One region of the Roseateles sp. FW305-36 genome, then DNA from elsewhere that is predicted to be linked to it. Evidence: riboswitches for the same ligand, from Rfam matches in the RefSeq annotation. Region 1 holds a riboswitch; the other holds the start of a gene.
The links. A riboswitch is a leader RNA that binds a small molecule or an ion and turns the genes downstream of it on or off. The one in region 1 is predicted to bind cyclic di-GMP.
Positions count from the first base shown of each region.

Region 2: it holds a riboswitch for cyclic di-GMP, as region 1 does, so the genes downstream of both, AC3WOE_RS29725 (S53 family peptidase) here and AC3WOE_RS29475 (hypothetical protein) in region 1, are expected to answer to the same signal.

Region 1 covers NZ_JBYSZK010000026.1:1,776-5,030, reverse strand. Annotated here, with positions in the region: gene AC3WOE_RS29480 (hypothetical protein) at 1-1,137, shown strand, start outside; cyclic di-GMP riboswitch class I at 1,258-1,348, shown strand; gene AC3WOE_RS29475 (hypothetical protein) at 1,443-2,267, shown strand; gene AC3WOE_RS29470 (SRPBCC family protein) at 2,277-2,720, opposite strand; gene AC3WOE_RS29465 (flavin reductase family protein) at 2,795-3,255, opposite strand, start outside.
Region 2 covers NZ_JBYSZK010000027.1:14,486-17,740, reverse strand. Annotated here, with positions in the region: gene AC3WOE_RS29730 (molybdopterin-dependent oxidoreductase) at 1-1,692, shown strand, start outside; cyclic di-GMP riboswitch class I at 1,860-1,955, shown strand; gene AC3WOE_RS29725 (S53 family peptidase) at 2,008-3,255, shown strand, end outside.

The DNA.
Region 1 (3,255 bases):
GGCGGGCTGATGTGGGTAACGCTGGGATTCACGGTGTCACTGCCGCTGATGCTGCTGGGCTGCGCCGTGGTCAACGTCTTCTTCGCCCTGGCGCAGCGCCACTGGGTGCTGTGGTTCGTGTTCTCCATCGGTCCGGGCTTCGTGCTGCCGTGGCGCCTGCACGAACGCTGGGCGCCGCAACTGTCCGCCATCGCCGCAGCCTGGCAGGCCCTGCCGTGGCTGTGGCTGGCGCTGTGCCTGCTGGTCCTCGCCACCGTGCTGCCGCGCGTGCTCGGCCGCGGCGACGCCGCTCACCACGCCATGTACGCCGCCCATACCCGCATTCGCAAGGCTGCCAAGGAAGGCATGGGCGGCAACCGCGCCGGCCTGGCCGTGTTCGGTCGCACCGGCGAGCGGCTGGCCGGACCGGCCGACGCTGTTGCCCGCTGGTGGCTGGCCCGGCTGCTGGCCGGAGCCCAACCCACGCAGGCGAGCGCCATGGCGCGTGCCGAGGTCGCGCTGCACGGCTTGCAGCACTGGCTGCGGCAGGCGATCAACGTATTCACCGGCTTCGTCGTCGTCGGCCTGGGCTTCGCTGTCGGCTTCGCGTTCGCCGGGCCGGCGATGGTCGTGGCCTGGAAGTCGGCCGCGCTGGGCCTGGGCATCGCGCTGGTCAGCGCCGGCCTGAGCCCTGGCCTGCAGTTGCCCGCCATGCTGTGGCATTCGCGCCGCGAGCAGGCTTTGCTGGCGCTGCTGCCCGGCATGCCTCAAGGCCGGGGGCTGAACCGCGCGGTGGCCTGGATGCAGCTGCGCCACTTCGCCGTCGCCTGGGTGCTGACGATGGGGGCGATGGCAGCGCTGGCGCATGCAGCCGACCAGCCGGCGCTGATGAGCCTGCCGATGGCCGCGCTGCCCGTGGCGGCGCTGTGCCTGACACGCGCACCGGCGCGGCTGCATGCGCCGACACCGTGGACGGCGGGCCTGCCGCTGCTGGCCTTCTTCCTGCTGTGCGGGCTGCTGCTGCCCTTGCTGGCCTGGGCGGGCGTGACCATGCCGGCGCTGGTCATCGCGGCCCTCAGCGCGGCACTGCTGGCCTGGCGCTGGCCGCGGCTGCTGAACGCGCCCGCCGCGATGCCCGCCGGCCGCGCCGCGGCCTGAGCAAGCCCGTCGCAAGCTTCGAAACCGCTTGTCGCGAGCCTCGCGCCGCTCGCCGGGCGGGGGTGTCCGTTCGTGAACTGACGCACGGACAAAACACGGCTTACATCCGCACACTTGCGTCCATGCAGTCGGCAAACCCGTCGAAAGGCGGGGACGCAAAGCCACCGGTCTTCATGCTCCGCAAGGGGCAAAAGACAGCGGGGCTGCCCTAGGCGGACAAGGTCATGTCCGCAGCGTGGCACACGGGGAGGTGCCGGCTACTGCCCAGTAGTCCCACCCTTTGCATCAATCCGAAAGACCACGCCATGAAGTACCAAGCCACTGCCCTCGCTGCCCTCGCCCTGTTCGCCCAGGCCAGCTTCGCCGCCGACCCCACGGCCCAGCTCACCGGCCTCGTGCGCATCGTCAAGAGCGACGGCCAGACCGTCGTCGCCCAGGCCGCGCCGATGCTGGTTGCTGCCAACGGCAGCGCATCGGGCGCCATGCCGCAGATCACCGTCAGCGAGAAGGACGCCTTCATCTCCAGCCTGGGCCGCTGCGCCTTCAACTTCAAATACGACGAGATCAGCGCCACGGCCGTCGCGACCAGCACCAACCGCATCTACAGCAATGACACGCTGATCGCGCAGAACACGCAGATCGCCCTCACGCCCAAGGTCGTCAAGACGATCTGGACCCAACCTTATCTGTTCGCCGGCGCCAACAACGTCAAGGTCGTCGTCAATGTCGACGGCGTGCCGAGCACCGGCTGGGTGCGCATCAACGTGACCGGCAACTGCGGCAAGCCCACCACCGCGCCGGCACCCGCTCCCGTGGCTGCGCCGCCCGCACCGGCGCCCTCGCCGGCGCCCGCACCCGTCAGCTACATCCAGCCGGGCTCCGGTGACTGGAACAACCTGAACACGGCCTGGGGCTACAGCAACTATGCCGTGACCCAGCTCAAGGGCAAAGGCTTCGCGAAGTACGACGCCCTCGTCAAGCTCAATGCTTCGATCACGGCCGCGATCAATGCCAAGAAGATCTCGACGGGCGACTACGCCGCGCTGATGGCGGCCTGGAACGCGATGCTGGCTGACCCGGCCTTCAAGGCCGCGATGGCGGCCATCGTGCCCGGGACCGGTCCGAAGTGAGCGAGCTGCTTACTGGTTGATCTCAGGCTCGGCCAGCTGAGCCAACAACTGCAGCGACTCCTGCCAGCCCATGTAGCAGGCCTCGACGGGGATCACGGCCGGGATGCCTTCCTGCTTGATGTGGACCTCGGTGCCGCAGAACACGGCGCGCAGCTCCACCGTCGTCGTCATCTCGCCGGGCAGGTTGGCGTCGTCGAAGACGGCCGTGTAGCGCAGCTTCTGGCCCGACACCAGCTCCAGGTAGCGGCCACCGAAACTGTGGCCGCCGCCGGTCGTGAAGTTGGTAAACGACATCTTGTAGCTGCCGCCCACCTTGGCGTCCATCTCGTGGACGGTGCCCGTGAAGCCGTGCGGCGGCAGCCACTTGGCCATGGCGGCAGGCGTCGTGAAGGCGCGGTAGACGCGGTCGGGCGGGCAGCGCAGCACGCGGTGCAGGGTGACGGTGTTGGTCATGATGCTTCCTGGGTTGGACAGAGGACTGGCCCTCTGCCTTGACGACGAACGACCCGCAGTGGAATCGACAACCCTCAGATGGGCAACTCGGTGAAGTAACGGCCACCGTGGAAGATCAGCGGCTGGGCCCCGACCCGGACCGTGCAGCGCTCCACCTCGCCGACGAAGATGACGTGGTCGCCTTCCTCGTAGCGGCTGCGGTTGGCGCACTCGAAGGTGGCCACGGCGCCGTCCAGCACCGGGGCGCCGCCAGCGCCCTCGCGCCAGGCGACGCCGGCGAAGCGGTCGATGTCGCGCATCGCGAAGCGCTGGGCCAGCTCCTTCTGGTCGGCGGCCAGGATGTTGATGGCGTAGTGCGAGCCGTGGGTGAACACCGGCATGGAGCCGGCGCGCCGCGACAGGCTCCACAGCACCAGCGGCGGGTCGAGCGACACGGAGTTGAAGGAATTGGCGGTGAGGCCGACGAGGTTTCCTTCCGGCGAACGCACGGTGACGATGGTGACGCCGGTGGCGAACATGCCCAGAGCGGCGCGGA
Region 2 (3,255 bases), on a different contig from region 1:
CCGATGATCAGCAACGGCAGCCTGTGGACGGTGCCCGACTACCGCGGCAAGGCCAAGGCCCTGCGCGCCCGCGGCGGCCGCATCGTCGTCGTCGACCCGCGCCGCAGCGAAACGGCCGCGGCGGCCGACGAGCACCTGGCCATCCGCCCGGGTGGCGACGCCCTGCTGCTGGCCGGCATCGCCCACACGCTGTTCGCCGAGAACCTCGTCAAGCTGGGCCGGCTCGCCGACCACGTCAACGGCCTGGACGAAGCCCGCGCCGCCGTCGCGCCCTTCGCGCCCGAGGTCACCGCCGCCGGCTGCAGCATCCCGGCCGAAACCCAGCGCCGCATCGCCCGCGAACTGGCCGCCGCGCCGCACGCCGCCGTCTACGGCCGCATCGGCACCTGCACGACGCGCTTCGGCACCGTCAACTCCTGGCTGGTCGACCTCATCAATGTGCTGACCGGCAACCTCGACCGCGAAGGCGGCGCGATGTTCGCCAAGGCCGCCGCCTTCGCGCCCAACACCCAGGGCAAGCCCGGCAGCGGAAAAGGCATCACGACCGGGCGGCGCAAGAGCCGTGTGTCCGGCGCGCCCGAGGTCTTCGGCGAACTGCCCATCACCGTGATGGCCGAGGAGATGGAGACCGCTGGCGAGGGCCAGATCAAGGCCCTGATCAGCATCGCCAGCAACCCCGTGCTGTCGGCCCCCGGCGGCCCGCGCATCGCCCAGGCACTCGAAGGCCTGGACTTCATGCTCAGCATGGACATCTACGTCAACGAGACCAGCCGCCACGCCGACGTCATCCTGCCGGGTCTGTCGCCACTGGAAGACCTGCACTACGACGTCGCCTTCCCGCAGCTCAGCCACCGCAACCATGCGCGCTTTTCGGGCCCGGTCTTCGACGCGCCCGCCGGCACGCCGCAGGAGTGGCAGACCATCCTGCGCCTGTGCGCTCTGCTCGAAGGCCGGGGCCTGGGCGTGGATGTGGGCCAGCTCGACGACGAGGCCATCGAATCCGATGTGCGCCGCTTTGCCGGTGACCAGACGCCGGCGGTGATGGCGGCCCTCAAGCCCTGGCGCGGCCCCGAGCGCCTCATCGACCTGCAGCTGCGCGTCGGCCCCTACGGCGACCAGTTCGGCCGCAAGCCCGACGGCATCAACCTGGCCAAGGTGAAGGCCGCCAGCACCGTCGAAGGCGGCGGCGTCGACCTCGGTGCGCTGCAGCCGCGCATCCCCGAGGTGCTGCGCACGCCCAGCGGCAAGATCGAGCTGGCACCGCCCTCGGTGCTGGCCGATCTCGCCACGGTGAAGGCCGAACCGGCGCCCGAGTTCAGCCTCATCGGCCGTCGCGACACGCGCTCGGGCAACAGCTGGATGCACAACCTGCCCGTGCTGGCCAAGGGCCCGGACCGCTGCACCCTGCTCGTGAACCCCGGCGACGCGGATCGCCTGGGTCTGGCCGAATTCGCCAAGGTCAAGAGCGCGGTGGGCGAGCTGATCGCCCGCGTCGAGCGCAGCGCCGACATGAGCCCCGGCGTCGTCAGCCTGCCGCATGGCTGGGGACACGACCTCGACGGCGTGCAACTCGGCGTGGCGCGCGAGCGGCCCGGCGTCAACATGAATGCGCTGCTGGACGACGCGGCGCGCGACCCGCTCAGCGGCAATGCGGTGCTGTCGGGCGTGGCGGTGGAGATCGCGCCGGCGTGAGCTGGTTTTTGTGTCCCCTGTGACACAAAGCAACCACACGGCAGTAACTCACGAAACCCAGACTGGCGGCAGCAATAGCTCACGCCGCCCACCGAGGCAGAAGTCACGAGCCGCCCTCCGCGGCCCGTGCCAGCCGGAACCCCGGCGCCTAGACTGTCCCTGTTTCACAACCCTGAGGGCAAACCCGTCGAAAGGCGGGGACGCAAAGCCACCGGCCTACAGCACTTGCATCGCGCAAGCGCCACGGCAGCGGGGCCGCCAAGACCGGCAGGTCTTGATCGGCGTGGCCCTCTGCTTTTGTACGAGAACCTGGCCATGCGCAGTACCCGCCACCTCTCTTGGACTCTCAGCCTGCTGACCCTTGCGGTCCTGACCGCCTGCGGAGGCGGCGCTGATGACGGCGCCTCGGTCCAGAGCAGCGCAGCGGCCTCGGCCATCAGCCTCAGCGTCGATCTCGACGACGGCGTCGCCGCCAGTGCCGTCGCCCAACCCACTTTCCACACCGCCGCCGTCGACCTCGAAGAGCCCGACAACGGCGCCACGCCGCACCGCGCCCTGGCCCTGTCCAGCGTCGACACCAAGGGCCTGACGCGTGAGCGCCTGGACGAAGCCCGGCGCCCCCGCGCCCTTTCCGCCAGTGCCGGCGAGGCCGCGCCGATGGCCACGTCCACGGCGGTGACGACCTACACGCCGGCCCAGATCCGCGCTGCCTATGGCCAGCCGGCCCTGCCCGCCAGCACCACCGGCCTGACTTCGGCCCAGGCCGCCCAGCTCGGCGCCGGCCAGACCATCTACATCGTCAACGCCAAGCACAACCCCAATGTCGCCGCCGAACTGGCCGCCTTCAACGCCAAGTTCGGCCTGCCGACCTGCACCAACCGCACCCTGGCCGCCAGCGCCAGCCTGCCCCTGGCGGCGGCCTCCGCCAGCAGCTGCGAGCTGGTCGTCGCCTACAGCACGACCGCCGGCGCCCTGACCGCCACGGCGCCCGCCTACGACAGCGGCTGGGCCACCGAGATTGCGCTGGACGTGCAATGGGCCCATGCCACCGCGCCGCTGGCCCGCCTCGTCCTCATCGAAGCCCCGGATGCCGGCGTCGGCAGCCTGTCCAAGGCCGTCGCCCTGGCCAACAAGATGGGCACCGGTGTCGTGTCCATGAGCTTCGGCGCCGCCGAGGGCAGCTGGACGTCGAGCTACGACAGCGCCTTCACCGCCACCGGCATGAGCTATCTGGCCGCCACCGGCGACAACGGCGCGGCCGTGTCCTGGCCCTCGGTGTCCAGCCGCGTCGTCGCCGTCGGCGGCACCACGCTGAGCTACACCGGCGGCAGCCGCAGCGAAACGACCTGGACCGGCACCGGCGGCGGCACCAGCGCCTATGTGGCCCTGCCCAGCTACCAGAGCGGCACCATCGGCGGCTACGCCAAGCGCGCCGTCGCCGACGTCGCCTTCAACGCCGACCCCAATTCCGGCCAGTACGTGGCCACCATCGCCCAGGGCTCGACGACGACGCGCTGGGTCAGCGCCGGCGGCACCAGCCTGTCCACGCCGCAATGGGCCGGC